Regions from separate parts of the Specibacter sp. BI4 genome, predicted to be linked through region 3. Evidence: riboswitches for the same ligand, from Rfam matches in the RefSeq annotation. Region 3 holds a riboswitch; each other region holds the start of a gene.

Region 1 (6,885 bases), 1.5 Mb from region 3:
CCAGGTCGTTGAACCCGCGGTTGACGTAGCCGCCCTTCGAGAACGACTCGCCCTCGTACCCCAGCGCAGCGTGGACCTCCGGGTCGTCATAGAGGTTGAGCACCACCGTCCGACGAATGAAGGCAAAGAACTCCAGGTCGGCGATGCGCTTGAGCGCTGTGATGGCCCGGTCTTCGGGCAGATCCAGGAAGTGCTCGTCCGTGAGCGTGTCCAGGGTCGCCAAGCCCTGGATGAGGGCCATCCGGAACCAGCGTGATTCCTCGGAAGCCTCGATGATCTTCTCGGTCATCCGTTCGTAGGGGCCGTCCGGGAACTGCGGGTGCGGGAAAGAGACCCGGATGATCCGGGTCAGGATTCTGCGCGCCTCGCCGGAGAGTTCCAGGGCGTTGAGTTCCGAGTATTTTGCGGGAAACACCATCGTTGTCACCTCGGTTGTTTGGGGTCAGGCCAGGTCAAGGCCCGCCGGGGCAGCACTGGCGGGCGCTGCCATCTCCGGCGGAGAAGCCTTACCTACAGTGTGTGTCACACATCACGCTACGGCCAACGGCTGTTATCAACTGGTGAGAATGCCAGTGCCATTGTCCGCCGGTTGGATCGGCGGTGGGGCGGGGGCGTGCAGTATTTGCCCCTTTATCACTCTGCGATAAGGGGACTGTCCAGAGTGTGATTCGAGGCACAGGCTGGTTGAATCGGGCTACTTGATCCCCCGCCGCCGCCCAGCCCGAGCGGCCACCATCAGGAGGAAGCACCATGGAAGCATCCACTTCACGCGTCGCCTTGATCACCGGAGCCGGACGGGGCATCGGCAGGGCCATCGCCGAACGGCTGGCCGACGACGGCCAGGACATCATCGTCGCCGACGTCCCCGGCGCCCAAGAGAACATCGATGCGGTGGTTGCCGCCGTCGAGCTGCGCGGCCGTCGTGCGGTAGGCGTCACCGGTGACGTCTCCAATCCAGAAGACATCGAGCGGATGATCCAGGAGGGGACGGACGCCCTGGGCGACTTGACGGTGTTCATCGCCAACGCCGGCATCGCCCAGGTCGACGAGATCCTCGACGTCAAGCCCGACGCCCTGGACCGGATGATCGATGTGAACATCAAGGGCGTCTACTACTCGTACCAGTCGGCTGCCCGCCGATTCATCGCACAGGGCACGGGCGGGAAGATCATTGCCGCAGCATCCATCGTGGCCTTCAGGCCGTTCCCGGTGCTGGCGTCCTACTCGGCGACCAAGTGGGCGGTCCGCGGACTGACCCAGGCTGCGGCCATGGAGTTTGCCAAGCACAACATCACTGTCAACGCCTACGCGCCTGGCGTTGTGGGCACAGCCATGTGGGACCTCATCGACGAAAAGCTCACCGAGCGGGACGGCACCCCCCGCGGCAGCGCCCTGCAGGCACAGGTGGACAACATCCTTGCCGGCCGGGTCTCGGAGCCGGAGGACGTCGCCAAGCTGGTGTCATTCCTGTCCGGCCCGGATTCAGACCACATGACCGGCCAGACGGTCCTCATCGACGGGGGCATCAACTTCTCCTGATCGGAAAAGACGCGTCCGTGGTGTCCGTGGCAACGCCGGCCGCCACGGACGCCGGCTTCATCGCACCCTGACAACCGGCCCTGCCAATCATCGCCGGGCAGCATCCGGAGCGTCGCTTACAGCTCCGCCACCTGGCCGTCCTGCACTGACCAGCGGGTGTCGAGTCGTATGTTTTCCAGCAGCCGGCGGTCGTGGGTGACCAGCAGCAGCGTTCCCTCGTAGTTCTCGAGCGCTTCCTCAAGCTGCTCAATCGCCGGCAGGTCAAGGTGGTTCGTTGGTTCATCGAGCACCAGTACATTCACCCCGCGGGCCTGCAGCAGCGCCAGTGATGCGCGGGTGCGTTCGCCGGGGGAGAGGGCGCCCACGGGGCTCGTCACCTGGTCCGCCTTCAGGCCGAATTTGGCCAGCAGGGTGCGGACCTCGCCCTGGTTCAGCTCCGGTACCAGGGACTCGAAGGCGTCGCCCAGGGGCGTGCCCTCCGGGAACTGGCTGCGCGCCTGGTCGATCTCGCCGATGGCGACGTTGGCGCCCAGGGAGGCCACGCCGTCGCCCGGGTCGGTGCGGCCCAGCAATAGGCGCAAGAGGGTGGACTTGCCGGCGCCGTTCGGGCCCGTGATGCCGATGCGCTCGCCGGCGTTGACCTGCAGCGAGACCGGCCCCAGTGTAAAGCCGCCCTGCCGCACCACCGCCGCATTCAGGGTGGAGACCACTGTGCTGGAGCGCGGGGCTGCGCCGATGCTGAACTGCAGCGCCCATTCCTTGCGGGGTTCTTCAACCTCATCGAGCCGTGCGATGCGGGACTCCATCTGGCGCACCTTTTGGGCCTGCTTTTCGGAGGATTCAGAGCTGGCCTTGCGGCGGAGCTTGTCGTTGTCGGGGGCCTTCTTCATGGCGTTGCGCACACCCTGCGAACTCCATTCACGCTGCGTCCGGGCGCGTCCCACCAGGTCGGCCTTCTTGTCGGCAAACTCGTCGTAGGCCTCTCGGGCGTGGCGCTTGGCGATGGCGCGCTCCTCGAGGAAGGAGTCGTAGCCGCCGTCGTACACGGCCACCTTGTTCTGCGCCAGGTCCAGCTCCACCACGGAGGTGATGGTGCGGGCCAGGAACTCGCGGTCATGCGAGACCAGGACGACGCCGCCGCGCAGCCCCTTCACGAATTCCTCCAGCCGGGCCAGTCCTGCCAGGTCGAGATCGTTGGTGGGCTCGTCCAGAAGAACGACGTCGAACCGGCTCAGCAGGAGCGCGGCCAACGCCACCCGGGCGGCCTGCCCGCCGGACAGCCCCGTCATGGGGGCGTCGGGGCTCAATTCCAGGCCCAGATCGGCGAGCGTTGCCGGGATGCGTTCGTCGAGGTCGGCGGCGCCGCATGCCAGCCAGTGGTCAAGGGCTGCGGCGTACTTGTCGTCGTCGGCGGAGTTGCCGGAGCCCAGCGCCTCGGCCGAGCGTTCCATGTCCCCGGTGGCCTGTGTGCAGCCGGTGCGCCGGCCGATGTACGCGGCGATGGACTCGCCGTCGATCCGCTCATGCTCCTGCGGCAGCCATCCTACGAAGGCGTCCTGGGGTGCGGTGCTGACGCTGCCGCCCTGCGGTGTGGCTGCCCCGGCCAGGATGCTCAAAAGTGTTGACTTGCCGGCGCCGTTGGCTCCGACCACGCCGATCACGTCGCCCGGTGCGACTGTGAAGGAGAGGTCGGTGAACAAGGTGCGGTGTGCGTGGCCTCCGGAGAGGTCCTTTGCGACAAGTATTGCGCTCATGCCTCCATCTTAAGTTGCTTCGGTGTGTCCGCCTGACGGCAGGGAAGGGGTAGGCCGCCGTCGTGCCGGGATTGTTGCCGCATGTGACGAATATCTTGAGGCAGGCGCCGGGGCCCGGCAGGCTGGTGGACAGAATCAAGAGTTTCGAGCGAAGGCCCTGGCTGCTCGATCGGCAACCCTCCACACCATAGTGGGGTGCCCCAGGTGAGGATTCGACGCCCGGCGCCTGCCGTGGCGTAAGTATGGCGGGGTGCACGGCGCCCGTCTTTACGCGAAGGAACATCATGACTGAAACAGCACTTATTGACGACGCCGCCCAGCGTTCCGCGCGCCTCGGCGAGGCCGGAGCGGCCTGGGCCCAGCGGATCGGCGCCGACGCGGACAACGCGAAGCTTACCTACAAGGTGGCAGGCGTTGGCGTGGGCTCGGTGGCCACGCGCATCAGCGCCGGCAAGCACCAGTTCACCGTGGACGAGCCCGCCGCACTGGCCGGTGACGACACGGCTGCCAGCCCGGTCGAGTACGCGCTGGCCGCGGTCATCTCCTGCCAGGTGGTGGTGTACCGGCTGTACGCCGAGCAGCTGGGCATCAAGATCGACGACATCACGATCCATGCCGAGGGCGACCTTGACGTGCGCGGACTGTTCGGCATAGACGAAACCGTCCGCCCGGGATTCAGCGACATCCGGCTGGCGGTCAACATCACGGGCCCGGAAACGCAGGAACGCTATGTCGAACTCGCCCGCACGGTGGAGGCGCACTGCCCCGTGCAGGACCTGTTCAGCAACTCCACCCCGTTCAGCACGGTGATCACCAAGGTCTGAGTCCGCCCCGGTTCAGGGGCGGATCAGCGCGCCGCGGTGAGCTCGCCGAGGCCGGCCAGGTGCGCGGCCAACTCCGCCGCCAAATCGGCCGTGCCGTAGGCGCCGGTGAAGATGGGCGTCCCCGGTTCGAAGGCTGTCCCGTTGGCGAGTGCTCCGGCGTCGACGGCGTCAAAACCCAGCCGTTCAATGAACTCCAGGACCAAGGCACGGGTTGCCTCGTGGTCCGTGGCAACCGCCAGTGCGCGCCTGCCCGCCGTGCCGGCCGCCCGCGCGTCGAGCTCCAGCTCGTGGTAGCCGATATGGTTTAGTGACTTCGCCAAGTGGGCTCCCGGGATGTGCGCCAAGACCATTTCGGAGCTCGACGGCGCATCCGCCAGCTCGGGCATGTCACCGTTGGTGTCGTGCCAGAAGTTCATGGTGTCCAGCACGTGCTTGCCGGCCAGCGCGGCCGGATCCAGGGTGCGGAACTTGTGCAGCGGGACGGACAGGACCACCAGGTCGGCCTGGGCCATGGCCTCCCCGGCCGTGACGGCGGTGGCCCCGGGGGCCATGACGGACACGATCAGGGAAATGTCCTTTGGGTCCCCGGAAGCCGCGATCAGCACACGGTACCCGGCCTTCAACGCCTGCCGGGCAACACCCGTGCCGACCTTCCCTGCCCCGAGAATGCCAATGGTTTGTGTAGTCATGCTGCGGACTCCTTGGTGTTGGTGGTGCTCGTTTTAAGTTCGGCGTCGATCAGAGGCTTGACCTCGGTGCCGAAAAGTTCAATGGATTTCAGGACGCCTCTTTGCGGCACCGACGCGGGTGCCCGTTGCGGGTTCCACCTGTACGACGCCAAAACCATAAGCGCCAAGTTCCATCGATGCTCCTCAAGTTCGCATGACGCAACCGCCACATCATAAATATATGTGGTTACACAGATCATCTTACTCAAATATGATCTGTTGTAAAGCGTGTCGGTCGGTTATGATGGATGTCATGAGCAACAGCACCGCAACGGAAACCCCCGCCATTGACTCCCGCGATGACTTTGGCTGGACGCTGGGCGTCCTGGTGCGCAACTATCAAAACGCCTCGACGGCGGCCATGGGTGAGTTCCCGCATGGCCCGCGGGGCTACCAGGTTCTTGTGGCGGTGGTGCGGGGGGAGCAGCCCAACCAGTTGGCGCTGGCCCAGCACCTGGGCATCGACAGGACCGTCATGACCTACTTGATCGATGACTTCGTCAAGGCCGGCATGGTGGAACGGCAGCTCAATCCCGCCGACCGGAGGGCCCGCATTGTTGTTGCCACGGACACCGGCCGCGCGGAGCTGGAAAAATTGCAGCAGGGTGTCATCGAAGCCGAGAGCTCCGTCCTTGGTGCGCTCGGCACCGAGGAACGTGAGGTTTTCCGCTCGCTGCTGCGCCGCGTGGCGTGCGACGCGCCGGTAGTTTCCGGGCACGACCTTGGGGCCTGTGAGGCCGTGGAGGAAATGCTGGGCATCGCCCGGAAGTAGCGGCCCTGTTCAGGCCTTCCTGCCGCGCGCCTTGCCCATGGTGGCGCCCGCAGAATAAGTGCACCCGATCAGCAGTTGCGGCAGCGGGTTGTCCTTCTTGTCGATCTGGTCAATCAGCGCGTTCACACCCAGCCGGCCAAGCTCATCGGCGGGGGAAATAAGGACCGCCATTTCCGGTTCAGACATGCTGGCCGTGTCCAGCGTCGAGGCCAGGGCCAGCACGGAAATGTCCTGTGGCAGGCGGTAGCCGGCTTGCTGGAGCCCTGCGACAAAGCCCGGGCCGGCATGTTCATTCATCATTAAAACGCCCGTGGCGTTCGGGTGGTTGGCGGCGAGCTCCGTTGCCAGTGCGCGACCTCCTGCCGACGACTGCAGCCCGCTCATGATGGCTCCGGACAGCCCGCGCTGGGCCGTGACTTCGCCAAACGCCTTGCGGGTCCTGGCCACCGGCCCGTACCCGCCGAGCATTTGGTTGCCGACCCCGCCGTCGACCAGCACCAGGTCCGTGTGGCCCAGTGCGGTCAGGCGGTCGATGGCGTTTTCCACGGCGGATTCAAAGTCAACGTCCACAAAGGGAATTCCTGTGGTGTCCCGGGTTCGGCCGATCAGGGCGAAGGGGATGTTGCTTCCGGACAGCTCGGCCACTCGGGGGTCATCAAGCTGGACCTCCATGAGCACCACGCCGTCCACCAGGCCCGACGACGTCAGCTCCGTGACGGCCTCGGCGTCGTTGCTCATCGGCCACAGCACCAGGTTATAGCCGCGCAGCCTTGCCTGGTCCGCGGCACTGGTGAAAAATCGCACCGACGTGGGTGAAAAACGGTGCTGCAGGGCTGGGTACAAGAGCGCCAGCACGTGCGTACGGCCCCTGGCCAGGGCGCTGCCGACGGCGTTTCGGCGATACCCGAGGTCCTTCATCGCCTGTTCCACCTTGGTGCGGGTCTTGGGTGAGACCGGCTTTGAATTGTTGATGGTGAAAGAAACTGTCGCCAACGACACCTTGGCCAAATTGGCCACGTCCTGCATGGTTGCCACGGTGCTCCTCCCTGTTTGCTCCTGAACAAAGCTGCCTCACCCAACATTAGTCATATCCTGCGTCACGTACGACATAAAGTAAAGCGCTTTATTTTTCCCTTGACAAGATGGCCCCGGCGCGGGCATGATCAATGTCACAGCCGCAAGTAAAGCGCTTTACTGTTCGTTTGTCCGGGACGTCACGGGGCAGCCGGCGGCACAGTCCCTTGGGCATTCAGTAGCCAGCGCCGCCG
Region 2 (6,885 bases), 1.3 Mb from region 3:
TTGATCACCACGGCCGTCCACATTGCCAACCGCCGTCCGCGGCGCAGCCCTTCGGAGCAAAGGAGCAACAGCAGCAGCGGAATAACGGACAGTACGACGGCGCCTGCGCTGCTGACGCCAACAAGCGACTGCAGGTTCATGCACGCAGCGTCCGCGTCACACAATTCACTGAGCTCGTCAGCATCCGGGCTCCCCTGCAGCATCAGGAGGGCCACCGTTGACAGGGGGCCCACCGAAAATTTGGCGGTAATCTGGGCCAGAAGCGGGCCCACGGCAAACACCCCGACGACTGTGGCCAGCAGGAAACGGGACTCCCGCAGGGATGGCCGGGTGAACAACCTGCCGGTGTGCACCCGCCGGCCCGTACCCAGCAGCCGCCCCGCCACGATGCCAAACAAGGCACCAAACAGCAGTTGCAGCGTCTCTGCGGTGCCCACGAAAAGTACGAACATCAACGAGAACGCCACCAGCCAGGTCCGAATGCGGTGGCGCCACAAGTTGTTCAGGGAAGCAGTGGCAGCCCCGAGCGCTGCCGCAGCGCCGCCAAAAGCGCCGAGGACATAGTTTCCACCGATGAAGCCAAGCCACGCGTCGTTGCCCGCGGTCCCCAGCACCACCAGGCCCGCAAGCGCCAGCGAGCTGACCACATGCCCCAACAGGAACATCAACACCGCCCGCCACGTGCCGATCGTCCGTTCGGCAATGCCAACGCCGATGGCGATGACAACGAAAAGCACGATCAGTCCCGGCCACGAACCAGCGAAGAAGGCACTCACCAGCAGTGTCCACCAGGTTGCCATCACGTCGTCCAGATTGATGCCGATCGCAGCCAGCACATCCTCGGACATGCCCCCGGTCAACGCACCCGTGGCTGCCGTTGCCACGACAACCAGCAACAGGAGCGCAGCCGTTGCCGGCGACTTCCGCAAAAACAAGACGGCTCCGGATAATTTCGACTTGGATTTGCTGGCAACAGCTGGTTCGCTGATCATCTCTTGTCCCTTGTCTCGTCGCCGGGATTTTGTGGATCCGTGGACTAATCCAATAAAAGCACAACGCCTGCCCCATAAACAGACCTGGACCGACGTTCCCCAAACACTGGCCACAGCCGGATCAACGTGGAAACATGGCATACACTCCCCTGAGCCGGCACGCCGCGTGCGGGAACACGGCGAAGACCGGCAGCGGATACCGCCCCACAATTCGTCGGGCCCTGCTTGCTGGAACCAGCGAAAGGAACCCAATGGCTGCCACCGCACCGTTGACAACCTCGGACATTCGTCGCCTCTTTCTGGAGCACCAGGCCGGATCCGGCCATGCGGTGCTGGAACGGGCCGAGCTGGTTCCCCGCAACGATCCCACCACGCTTTTCACAGGCAGCGGGATGCAGCCGTTGCTGCCGTATCTTTTGGGCGCCGACCATCCCTCGGGAAACAGGCTCGCGGACAGCCAGACCTGCCTGCGGTCCCAGGACATGGAGGAAGTTGGCGACAACCGGCACACCACATTCTTTGAAATGCTGGGCAATTGGAGTTTGGGGGCCTACTTCAAGGAAGAGCAGATCCCGGCGTTGTGGCACTTCCTGACCGTGGTGGTGGGACTGGACCCGGACCGCATCTTTGTCAGCGTGTTTGGCGGGGACCCGGACCGGGACATACCGCGCGACAACGAAAGCGCTGACATTTGGGAACGGCTCTTCCTCGCGGCCGGCGTCAGTGCCGACCGGGTGGACTTGGGTACGGAGGAACACGGCAACGCCGTGGGAAACCAGGGCGCACGCATTGCCTTTTATGGCGACAAAAACTGGTGGTCCCGTGGCGGATCCCCGGATGGAACGCCAATCGGTGATCCCTGCGGCCCGGACACGGAGGTGTTCTACTTTTTCCCCGATGTGAAGCATGACACCGCCTACGGCGCCTGTTCACACCAAAACTCCGATGGCGGACAGTTCCTGGAAATCGGCAACTCGGTGTTCATGGAATACCAGCACAAGAAGGAAGGATTCGTCAGACTGGCGCGGCACCAGGTTGACTTTGGCGGCGGGCTGGAAAGGATTGCCGCCGCGGCGATCGACAGTCCCGATGTCTTCAGGACCAGCCTGCTGTGGCCCCTGGTGGCGCGGCTGGAAGAACTGACGGGCACCTCCTACGAAGCACACCAGACAGAGTTGCGCATCATTGCCGACCATGCCCGCGGTGCAGTTTTCCTGGCCAATGACGGTGTGCGCCCAAGCAACAAGCTGCAGGGCTATGTCATGCGGCGCTTGCTGCGGCGGGCCATGCGGTTCGCCCACGGGCTGGGTGTGGAAAAGAACTTCCTGGGCGCTCTCGTGCCCGTGGTGGTGTCCATGTACGGGGATGCCTACCCCGAACTGGCCGACCGGCAGCAGGAGATCGAAACAGTCCTCAGCAAAGAGGAGCGCTCCTTCCGCCGCACCCTGGCCAAGGGGCTGCGGGAACTGCGGCACTTTTCCGCCGAGGGGCAGCTGGGCGGCCACGCCTTCTTTACCTTGTCGGACACCTACGGATTCCCGGTTGAACTCAGCCATGAAGAAGCCGTTTCCCAGGCCCTGGATGTGTCGCCGGTCTGGCGGGAGGAGTTTGACCTTCTCCTGTCCCAACAACGCGAACGCTCGCAAAAGACCGACACACTGGGGGTCAAATAGTTGAGTCGCGCGCCGGGGAGCTGATGGCCGGGCCCACGTCGGCAGGTGCTCAAGGGGCCTTGCTTCCGCGTCATCTTCCGCCACATTGGAGCCCGGATTTTCCCCGCCTCCATGTTTCCTGTGTTAGTTTGCAGAGGAGTAATGAGCGCCAGCGCCAAGCCCTGACTTGCTGGCCGGCAACCCTCTTTCCGGCGGGGTGCCTCAGGTGAATACTCGGCAAACCCAGCTTCCCACGGCTGATGTTTGCAAGCGTGAACCCCCTGCGGCACTTAAAGCAGGTTCTCCGGCATTGAGAACCGGGCTTTGCAGCACCGCCACCAGCTCCCGCTTGCAGTCTCGGCCACCTGCACTGAGGAGACACCATGTCCGCGGACGCATCCCCCTTGGCCTATCGGCTCATCACCGGCCCCGACGACCGCTCGTTCTGTGAGCGCATTTCTGCAGCCCTGGCGGAGGGTTATGTTTTGCATGGCGGGCCCGCTGTCACATTCAACGGCAGCAGCGTCACCTGCGCCCAGGCGGTCATCCTCCCGCAGGCTGTTGCCACAAGCGACGCCGCGGTGGCCACGGCCGCGGATGATCTCGATGCCCAGCTCGAGTTCGACGGCGAGGGCATCGCATGAGCTACGCAGGCGACCTGGCCCCCGCAGCGGCGTGGGACCACGTGGCGGCCGGGGCAGTCCTGCTTGATGTGCGCACCGAGGGTGAATGGGCGCACATCGGCGTCCCCGACATCTCCTCGCTGAACACTGAGCCCGTCTTCATTCAGTGGAATCTGGCCAACGGCACAAACAACCTGCGGTTCCTGGCCGAGCTGCAGGCCGTTGTGCCCGCCGACAAGGAGCTTGTGGTGCTGTGCCGTTCCGGGGCGCGCTCCATTGCCGCGGCCGAGGCCGCAACAGCAGCCGGCTACACGGCCTACAACGTCCTTGAAGGCTTCGAAGGCATACCCGACGGCTATGGCGACAGGGTCGTCAACGGGTGGAAAAACCGCAAACTGCCCTGGCACTGACCCAGCCACAAACATGGGCGGGCGAACAGCCGGACGCTTGGGCCGCCGTCGTACTTCACACGCGTGCCAGGCACACGAGACCATCAGCGAAAGCCAAGGGAACAGCAATTGAGCAACTTTAACGAGCACGCAGCCGTCTGGGCCGAAGACACCCAGGCCGTGCGCGGCGGACTTGACCGCACCCATTTCCAGGAAACTTCCGAAGCCCTCTTTTTGAACTCCGGCTTTGTGTATGACTCCGCCGAAGCCGCCGAGCAGGCATTCACGGGCGAGGTGGACCGCTTTGTCTATTCGCGCTACGGAAACCCGTCGGTCGCCACCTTCCAGGAACGGCTGCGGCTGCTGGAGGGCAAGGAGGCGTGCTTTGCGACGGCGTCTGGCATGTCCGCCGTGTTCACCGCGCTGGGTGCCTTGCTGGCTGCCGGGGACAGGGTGGTTGCCTCGCGCTCCTTGTTTGGTTCCTGCTTTGTCATCCTGAACGAACTGCTGCCCCGCTGGGGTGTTGAGACGGTGTTTGTTGACGGACCCGACCTGGCGCAATGGCGCGAGGCCCTGAGAGTGCCCACCACGGCAGTGTTTTTTGAGTCCCCGTCGAACCCGATGCAGGAAATCATTGACGTGCAGGCTGTGTGCGACCTCGCCCACGCCGCAGGTGCACAGGTGGTGGCGGACAACGTGTTCGCGACACCGCTGCTGCAGCGCTGCGGTGACTTTGGTGCCGACATTGTTGTGTACTCGGGCACCAAGCACATTGACGGGCAGGGCCGGGTGTTGGGCGGTGCCATCCTGGGCACGAAGGAGTTCATCGAGGGCCCCGTCAAGAATCTGATGCGCCATACAGGGCCCGCGTTGTCGGCGTTCAACGCCTGGGTGCTGACCAAGGGGCTGGAAACCATGAACCTGCGCGTGACGCATTCGTGCAACAGCGCACTGGCCCTGGGCGAGTTCCTGGAAGCCCAGCCGCAGGTCAGCCGCGTGCTGTACCCGCTTCTGCCCTCGCACCCGCAGCATGAGCTGGCGAAAAAGCAGATGAAAGCAGGCGGCACGGTGTTGACCTTTGAACTGGCGGAACCTGCCGGCGGGACCACCAAGGACGCGGCGTTTTCATTGTTGAATGCCCTCCAAATCATCGACATTTCAAACAACCTCGGCGACACCAAGTCGCTCATCACGCACCCGGCCACCACGACACACCGCGCCATGGGCCCGGATGCACGTGCCGCGATTGGGCTCTCCGACGGTTTCCTGCGCCTCTCAGTGGGCCTGGAGGATGTGGACGATTTGAAGACGGACCTGGGCAGGGCCCTGGCCGCTATTTAGTGAGCTTGCGCACCCATGCGGTGAAGCTGGCCACGTCGGAGCCGGACATGACGGCGGCTGGCGGCTCGCTCACGGGGACAACCATCAGTGCCAGCGCGTCAGCGGGGAATGCTGCCATCCATGTGCCAGCCTCGGAGGGCTTTCCGGCAGTTGCCGCCGCATCAACCCCTGCCGCGTTGCACAGGAAGAGACTCGAGTGGGCCCCCATCGGGTCGACGACATCGACCCGTTCATTGAGCAGCTCAAGAATTTCCGCGTGCAGCATGGTCACGGCGTGGGCGCCGGTCGTCAGCTGCACGCAGTGCATCAGCTTGGCGCCCTTGCGTCCGCGCGGCAGGTCCACATCGGTGGCCGTCAGCCCCGCCCCCTGCCACGGGATGCCGCCGTCCCGCGGGATGGTGGCGGGCGGAAGTGGGGCCGCGGTATCGCGTTTTGTCCAAGGAAACATGCTGCCGAGCCTACGCGGAATGTGCCCGCCGCGAAAAAGGACGGCGTTTGCGCAATCGGCGGGCGTCCGCGAACCCGCTTTAACCGCGAACGCCGTCCCTTTTCAATGGGGACGGCGCGGATGCGGGAACAGTCAGTCCTGGAAGTACTCGATCTCGGCGCCGATCGTGTTCAGGCGCTCGGCCAGATCTTCGTAGCCGCGCTCGATGACGTAGATGTTGCGCAGTTCGCTGGTGCCCTTGGCGGCGAGCATGGCCAGCAGGATGCAGGCAGCCGGGCGCAGCGCGGGTGGGCAGCCGATCTCGGCGGCACGCCAGGCTGTGGGGCCCTTGATGTCGATGCGGTGCGGATCCAGCAGCCGAACGCCGGCGCCGAGGCGGTTCAGCTCCGTCAGGTAGATGGCGCGGCCCTCATACACCCAGTCGTGGATGAGCGTGGTGCCCTCGGAGCAGGAAGCAATGACGGCGAAGAACGGCAGGTTGTCGATGTTCAGGCCCGGGAACGGCATGGGGTGGATCTTGTCCGGGGCGGCCTTCAACTCGGAGGGCAAGGTGGTGATGTCCACGAGCCGGGTCTGGCCGTTGCGGGCCATGTACTCGGCGGACTTGAGGTAGCGGAAGCCCATCTGCTCCAGCACCTTCAACTCAATTTCCATGAACTCGATGGGCACGCGCTTGACAGTCACCTTGGACCTGGTCACGATGCCGGCGGTGATCAGGGACATGGCCTCGATGGGGTCTTCGGAGGGCGCGTATTCAATGTCAACGTCGATGCGGGCCTTGCCGGTGATGGTCAGCGTCGTGGAGCCCACGCCCTCCACACGGATACCCAATCCCTGGAGGTAGAAGCACAGGTCCTGCACCATGTAGTTGGGGCTGGCGTTGCGGATGACGGTTGTGCTTTCGCGGTGCGCAGCGGCCATGATGGCGTTCTCGGTGACGGTGTCGCCGCGTTCCGTCAGCACAAAGGTCCTGTCCACGGTGTCGCTCAAGGGTGCCTGCACCTGGTAAAAACCGTCGTGGGCATTCACTGTGAGGCCAAACTCGCGCAGGGCCTGCATGTGCGGCTCCACGGTGCGCGTGCCAAGGTCGCAGCCGCCGGCGTAGGGGATGCGGTAGGGGTTTTCCTCGTCAAGGAGGGGGCCGAGCAGCATGATGACACTGCGGGTGCGCTTGGCTGCGGCAATGTCCATGGCGGCCAGGTCAAGCACCGCCGGGCGGCGGATCAAGAGGTCGGATTCGTCAAGCCAGGTGCACTCGACGCCGATGGACGTCAGCAGCTCCACGATGCGGTTGACTTCTTCAATGCGGGCCAGCCGGCGCAAGATGGTGGTTCCGCGGTTCAGCAGGCTCGCACAGAGCAGCGCGACGCCTGCGTTTTTGCTGGTGTTGACCTCAACGCTGCCGGAAAGTTCGCGGCCGCCGTGCACCCGCAGGTGCGT
Region 3 (6,885 bases):
ATCGCCGACGGTGAATCCCGCCTGCGCGCACCGCTCCAGTCCCGCGACTCCGACCTCATGATCGGCGCATTGCGGGCCCTGGGCGCTGTCATCACCGAAGTTCCCGGCAGCAGCCGCGTCCCCGACCTCGTGGTCACGCCCATCCCGGCCGGCGCCACAACCCACGGCACCATCGACGTCGACTGCGGCCTTGCCGGGACCGTGATGCGCTTCGTCCCGCCGCTTGCCGCGCTCGTTGCCGGTCCTGTGAAGTTCGACGGCGACCCGGCGGCTTTGGTGCGCCCGATGGCCCCGATTGTGGCTGCGTTGGAAGGGCTCGGCGTGCGGGTTGAGGACGGGGAGGACGGCTTCCTGCCGTTCACCGTCCACGGCACGGGCACTGTAGATGGCGGCCACGTGCAGGTTGACGCCGGAGGTTCCTCCCAGTTCATTTCAGCCATTTTGCTGGTTGCGCCGCGCTTCAGCAATGGCCTGCACCTTGAACACATCGGCGATTCGGTGCCCAGCGTTGACCACATTTCAATGACTGTGGAGATCCTGCGGTCCATGGGGGTTGTCGTTGACTCCTCCACCCCCAAGCACTGGATTGTGCAGCCCGGACCCATCCCCGGCTTTGACGTCTCGCTCGAGCAGGACCTCTCAAACGCGGGCCCCTTCCTGGCCGCCGCCCTTGCCACCGGCGGCACCGTGCGGATCCCGAATTGGCCGTCAAACACCACACAGGTGGGCGACAAATGGCGGGAGATCCTGCCGCAGTTTGGTGCCACAGTGGTGCTTGCCGACGGTGTCCTGACCGTCACCGGCGGCCCCGAGATCCTCGGCGTCGACATCTCCGACACCAGCGAGCTGGCCCCGTCAACGGCGGCCATCTGCGCCCTGGCCTCAACCCCGTCACGCCTGCGCGGCATCTCGCACCTGCGCGGCCATGAGACCGACCGGCTGGCCGCCCTGGTTGCTGAAATCAATGCCCTTGGCGGCAACGCCGAGGAAACCGAGGACGGGCTGATCATCAACCCCGCCCCCCTGCATGGAGGCGTTTTCCACAGTTACCATGACCACCGCATGGCCACGGCCGGAGCCATCATCGGGCTTGCGGTGCCCGGCGTCGAGGTTGAAAACATCGCCACCACCGCCAAGACCATGCCCGACTTCCCAGCCATGTGGGCGGCCATGGTGTCGCAGACCGCTGTTGGCACAGCGGCCGCTGCCACAGCGGCGGTTGAAGCCGAGGCTTAGGGGATGGCACGGGACTACAGCAACTGGGACGAATCAGACGTCCGCGTCAGGGCCAACAAGAAGGGCAGCCGGCCGCGCACCAAGGACCGGCCCGCCTATGAGGACGCCGTCATCGGCAGGATCATCACGGTGGACCGCGGCCGGTACACGGCCATCGTGGACGAGAACCTGCCCACCGAACGCACCTTGATTGCCGCCCGTGCCAGGGAATTGCGGCGCAATCCCGTGGTGGCCGGCGACTTTGTGGCACTCGTGGGCGATGTGACGGGCAAGCCCGACACCTTGGCCCGCCTGGTCCGGGTTGAAGAGCGCCGCACGCTGCTGCGCCGCAGCGCCGATGACACCGACCCCGTGGAACGGGTGGTGGTGGCCAACGCCGATCAATTGGTCATCGTCGTCGCAGCAGCCAACCCCGAACCCCGCACCGGGTTCATCGACAGGGCACTGGTCGCCGCCTACGACTCCGGCATCGCTCCCCTGCTGCTGATCACCAAGACCGACATCAAGGATCCAGCCGAACTCCTTGCCAACTATGAGCACCTCGACATGACAGTCATCATCAGCCGCACGGCCACTGACGGCGCTTCCGGCATCGACGCCCGCAGTGACGACGGCGACTCCGCCCTGCTGGCCGGAGGTGCGGTGGAGCAGCTGCACGGCTACCTTGATGGCAAGGTCAGTGTCATGGTGGGGCATTCGGGTGTGGGCAAGTCGACCATGGTCAATGCCCTGACGGGTTCACAGCGAGCCACGGGCGGCGTCAACGCCGTGACGGGCCGCGGGCGCCACACCTCTTCGTCCGCACTGGCCCTGCAGTTGCAGGACGGCCTGCCCGGGTCGTGGATCATTGACACCCCCGGCATCCGGTCGTTTGGCCTGGCCCATGTGAACGCCGACAGGATACTCCAGGCCTTCCCCGACCTGCAGCCGGGAACCGACGACTGCGAACGCGGCTGCAAGCACGACAGCGTGGCCGTGAATTGTGGGCTGGACCCCTATGTGGCGGCCGGGCATGCGGGCGACGCCGGACCGGCCCGCCTTGCGTCGCTGCGCCGCCTGCTGGGCACCAGCGACAGAACCGAAGGCCGCGCCGAAGCGAAGGAACTGGGCATCATCGAGTAGTCCCCACCGGCCCCCTCACCTCGTTCCTCGGCCAGGGAACCCTGCCGGCGTGGGCCCATCCACCGCGCTCGCCCACCCACCCGCACACCCATCTGCCCGCAGCTGTCCCAATCTGCGCAAAGCCAGCCCTCCAGCGTGCCGCACAACAGTGTTATGCGGCACGCGAGCCATGAGTTTTGCGCAGATTGGGACAATTGGCCGCCTGCCCGCGGCACCGTGAACTTATACGCACGGTTCACGGCGAGTTGTGCGCATAAGCGCTTATACGCACGGCTCACGGCGAGTTGTGCGTATAGGTTTTGGCGCGTGAACGCATACACGCCACTGCGCCCGAGTTGTGCGTATGAGTCCACGAAAGTGGCGCTGACAGGTGTTTGCACTAAATCGCGATAGCGTGAAGCGTATGACGATCGAACCCCAGACGTACAACGATGATCTCCGCCTGGCCCATGTCCTGGCCGACAGTGTCGACTCACTGACCATGTCCCGCTTCAAAGCCCTTGACCTGGGAGTTGAAACCAAGCCCGACCTGACCCCCGTGACGGACGCCGACAAGTCCGCCGAGGAGTCCATCCGCAGCCAGCTGGCCCGGGTCCGCCCGCGCGACGCCGTGCTGGGTGAGGAGTTCGGCAGCAGCGGACACGGTTCACGCCGCTGGATCATCGACCCGATCGACGGCACCAAAAACTTTGTCCGCGGCGTCCCCGTCTGGGCCACACTGATCGCCCTCGTCGATGAAGGCGTCCCTGTCGTGGGCCTGGTCAGCGCGCCGGCACTGGGCAAGCGCTGGTGGGCTGCCCAGGGAACCGGCGCCTACATGGGCAAGTCGCTCGCGGCAGCCACCCGCATCCGCGTCTCAAACGTCGCCGAACTCAAGGACGCCTCCATGTCCTATTCATCGCTGAGCGGCTGGGCCGATCGGGGCAACCGGGACGAGTTCATCGCCCTCACCGACGACGTCTGGCGCACCCGGGCCTACGGGGACTTCTGGTCCTACTGCATGGTCGCCGAGGGCAGCGTTGACATTGCCTGCGAGCCCGAACTGAACCTGTACGACATGGCAGCGCTCGTCCCGATCGTCACCGAGGCCGGCGGCCGCTTCACCTCGCTCGAGGGCGCCGACGGCCCCTTCGGCGGCAACGCCCTGGCCACCAACTCCATCCTGCACACAGAGGTGCTGCACCGCCTGAACCCCAACTGGGATGACCTGCTGGGCTGACCCCAACCAAGAAGTACAGGTGAGTTAAGAACGACGGCGGCCTCCCGCCGTCGTTCTTTTTGCCCGCCTGGCGCGGGACTGCTTCGGGCGGAACACGGACGCCCGTTATGCAACGTAACAAATGCGCCGCCGGTATTCTTGGGCTACTCTTTTGGGCATAGGTCACGAGTGCCAGTGCTAAACCCCGGTTTGCTGGCCGGCAACCCTCCTTTCGCGGCGGGGTGCCCCGGGTGACGACCTGGCCAGGCCGGAACGGTCATGGCAAGCGCGGACTCCTTGGCACCCCCAAGCGTCCTTCCGTCGAAGGAAACACTCATGAGCAACGCCCTGCTTGAGACCACACAGCTGGAGGAAAACTCCCTCGCCAGCCGCCCCTTGCTTCCGGTTGTGGGCCAGGACCTGCCCGCCCCGCTGATCCAGGGTGGGCACGTGAGGTACGCCAATCTTGACTATGCAGCGTCGGCCCCCGCCATTGAAGAAGTGGCGGCACACCTGAACGAGGTGCTGCCGTACTACGCCAGCGTGCACCGCGGCGCCGGCTTCGCCTCCCAGGTCAGCACGTCGGTGTATGAAAACGCGCGGCGGATTGTGGCGGAGTTTGTAGGCGCCCGCCCCGACGACACTGTCATTTTCACCCGCAACACGACAGATTCACTCAACCTCTTGGCCGGGTGCGTGGGGAGCATCCTGAAGCAGCAGGGCTATGTTGAGGGCCGCGCCAACGTCCACGGCGAGGTGCTCTACCTGGACATCGAGCACCACGCGAACCTGCTGCCGTGGCAGGCCCTGCCGCACCGATCGGTGGTCGCAGCCGACTCCATCGCGGCCACCCTGGCACGGGTCGAAACCCAGCTGCGCGCCGGCAATGTGCTGCTCCTGGCCGTCACGGGCGCCTCAAATGTCACGGGCGAGGTGCTTCCCGTGCACGAGCTGGCCGCCCTGGCACACCGCTACGGCGCGCGCATCGTCGTGGATGCGGCCCAGCTGGCACCGCACCGCCGGATCGACCTCTCCGCCAGCGGCATCGACTACCTGGCCTTTTCGGGCCACAAGCTCTACGCCCCCTTCGGCGCAGGGGTCCTCGTGGGCCGCCCCGACTGGCTCGACGCCGGCACGCCCCACTTGGCCGGCGGCGGCGCCGTCAAGGACGTCAGGCTCGAGTCGACCCGCTGGGCCGAGGGCCCGGCCCGCCACGAGGCAGGCTCCCCCAACGTGCTCGGCGCGGCCACACTGGCCAAGGCCGCCACAGCCTTGGCCGCCCTCGACGCCAACGACTGGCACACCCACGAACAACTCCTGCGCCGGCACCTGGTTGCCGGGCTGTCCGAGCTCGACGGCGCAACCGTCCACACGCTGTTCAGCGACGCCGACAGCCACCCTGGCTGCGGGAGCATCGGCGTCGTGAACTTCTCCGTCACCGGGTACGACGCCGGACTTGTCGCCGCATACCTGTCGGCCGAACACGGCGTGGGCGTCCGCGACGGCAAGTTCTGCGCCCATCCGCTGCTGAACCGCTTGGGGCTGCCGGCGGGTTCGCTGCGTGCCAGCTTTGGGGTCGGTTCCCGCCTCGAGGACGCCCAGCGCCTGCTTGAGGGCATCAGCACACTGCTCCGGAACGGGCTGGGCTGGGACTACGTGGTCGACGCCGGCCGCTGGGTCCCCGCCGACGACAACCGCGCCTACCCCGACTGGGCACCAAACACCCCGGGCACTGCCGGTGCAGCCCCCTGCACCACAGACCGGTAGACGCTCGCTCACATCTGGGGCGGTTTCAGTAAACGCTCGCTCTCTGATCAGCCCGCTGAGGCCAGGCACCGAGCGAGCGTTGGGAAATATGCCCCCGTATCTGCGCGAGGGTCCTTGGAAAGTTGACCATATCTGCGCGAGCGTCGGTAGAGGGTAAAGTTGGACGGCACCACCGGACAACACCTCAGGAGCGAACATGGCTGGCACCGGCGGACCGGTCTTCGACGCGGAACGGCGCCAACACATGGCCGCAGCCTTCCTGGAGGGCGGCGGCCACTACCACAAGGTCCGCCCCGGCTACCCGCGTGAATCCCTTGACTGGCTGACCGAAACCGCCGCGCACCCCCTCCATGACGTCCTCGACGTGGGCGCCGGAACGGGCAAGTACACCCAATTGCTGGCCGGGCGCGGCTGGACCATCACCGCCGTCGACCCCTCAGCCGACATGCTGGGACAGCTTGCCCACGCCGTCCCGCATGCCACCCCGGTGGTGGGCACGGCCGAAAACCTCGAACTGGCCGATTCCTGCATGGACCTTGCCGTCGTGGCCCAGGCCTGGCACTGGTGCGATCCCCTCACGGCCAGCACCGAGATTGCGCGCGTGCTCCGCCCCGAAGGCACGCTCGGGCTGGTCTGGAACCAGCTCGACGTCGGACTCCCCTGGGTGCACAGGCTGGCCCGGATCATGCACGCCGGAGATGTCCACAAGCCGGACTTCCGCCCCACCCTCGGCCCGGAATTCGCCCCCGCCGAGCCCCACAACACCCGATGGGACCAAACGCTGACGCCCGAGGAGGTCATGGAGCTCGCCAAGTCACGCAGCTACTACCTCAAGGCCTCGGAGCAGGTCCGCGCCAAGGTCATGGCCAATCTGCGGTGGTACCTGTTCGAGCATTTGGGCCACGTCCCCGGCACGGAACTTCAACTTCCCTATGTGACCCAGACCTGGCGCACCCGGAAGCTGTAGGGCGCCCCGACGGAGGCCGCCCGGCACCTAGGCGCCCGGCACCTGGACAACGGCACCTCGAGAACCCGCTCCTCGACAACCACACCCCAAACAGCTTATGATTTCGGCATACCTAAATATTTCATTTAGGTACATCGAAGGGTTGCATTGTGCTCGAGACTGCCACGACCGGGAAAAAGCCGCTGCGCCAACCGCGCGGCGGCCTGCTGTTTCTGCTGGGCCCAGCCTTCGTGGCCGCCATTGCCTATGTCGACCCCGGCAATGTTGCAGCCAACCTCACCTCGGGCGCCAGCTACGGCTACCTTCTGGTGTGGGTCCTGGTGGCGGCCAACGTCATGGCCATGCTCGTTCAGTACCAGTCAGCCAAGCTGGGCGTGGTGACGGGCAAGTCGCTCCCTGAAATTTTGGGCGAACGATTCAAGACACGCAGCCGGCGCCTCTACTGGGTACAGGCGGAACTCGTCGCCATGGCGACGGACCTGGCCGAGGTGGTCGGCGGGGCCATCGCGCTCCATTTGCTGTTTCAGCTGCCGCTTCCGGTGGGCGGCCTGATCGTGGGCCTGGTCTCCATGGCCCTGCTCACAGTCCAAAACCG

The links. Region 3 has a riboswitch for S-adenosylmethionine ahead of AC1L6K_RS07625 (aminotransferase class V-fold PLP-dependent enzyme). Riboswitches for the same ligand answer to the same signal wherever they lie in the genome.
Region 1: another riboswitch for S-adenosylmethionine. It lies ahead of AC1L6K_RS00780 (OsmC family protein); the one in region 3 lies ahead of AC1L6K_RS07625 (aminotransferase class V-fold PLP-dependent enzyme).
Region 2: another riboswitch for S-adenosylmethionine. It lies ahead of AC1L6K_RS01620 (DUF1737 domain-containing protein); the one in region 3 lies ahead of AC1L6K_RS07625 (aminotransferase class V-fold PLP-dependent enzyme).

The regions. Positions count from the first base shown of each region.
Region 1 covers NZ_CM155265.1:140,565-147,449, reverse strand. The annotation lists gene AC1L6K_RS00795 (hypothetical protein) at 1-418, opposite strand, end outside; gene AC1L6K_RS00790 (SDR family NAD(P)-dependent oxidoreductase) at 751-1,539, shown strand; gene AC1L6K_RS00785 (ABC-F family ATP-binding cassette domain-containing protein) at 1,656-3,293, opposite strand; SAM riboswitch class IV at 3,427-3,542, shown strand; gene AC1L6K_RS00780 (OsmC family protein) at 3,578-4,117, shown strand; gene AC1L6K_RS00775 (NADPH-dependent F420 reductase) at 4,141-4,806, opposite strand; gene AC1L6K_RS00770 (hypothetical protein) at 4,803-4,973, opposite strand; gene AC1L6K_RS00765 (MarR family winged helix-turn-helix transcriptional regulator) at 5,099-5,617, shown strand; gene AC1L6K_RS00760 (LacI family DNA-binding transcriptional regulator) at 5,627-6,643, opposite strand.
Region 2 covers NZ_CM155265.1:333,146-340,030, forward strand. The annotation lists gene AC1L6K_RS01610 (bifunctional lysylphosphatidylglycerol flippase/synthetase MprF) at 1-992, opposite strand, end outside; gene AC1L6K_RS01615 (alanine--tRNA ligase-related protein) at 1,244-2,665, shown strand; SAM riboswitch class IV at 2,803-2,923, shown strand; gene AC1L6K_RS01620 (DUF1737 domain-containing protein) at 3,028-3,288, shown strand; gene AC1L6K_RS01625 (rhodanese-like domain-containing protein) at 3,285-3,677, shown strand; gene AC1L6K_RS01630 (O-succinylhomoserine sulfhydrylase) at 3,786-4,997, shown strand; gene AC1L6K_RS01635 (hypothetical protein) at 4,990-5,445, opposite strand; gene AC1L6K_RS01640 (UDP-N-acetylglucosamine 1-carboxyvinyltransferase) at 5,578-6,885, opposite strand, start outside.
Region 3 covers NZ_CM155265.1:1,638,200-1,645,084, reverse strand. The annotation lists gene aroA (3-phosphoshikimate 1-carboxyvinyltransferase) at 1-1,236, shown strand, start outside; gene rsgA (ribosome small subunit-dependent GTPase A) at 1,240-2,358, shown strand; gene hisN (histidinol-phosphatase) at 2,762-3,577, shown strand; SAM riboswitch class IV at 3,738-3,851, shown strand; gene AC1L6K_RS07625 (aminotransferase class V-fold PLP-dependent enzyme) at 3,893-5,323, shown strand; gene AC1L6K_RS07620 (class I SAM-dependent methyltransferase) at 5,520-6,290, shown strand; gene AC1L6K_RS07615 (Nramp family divalent metal transporter) at 6,440-6,885, shown strand, end outside.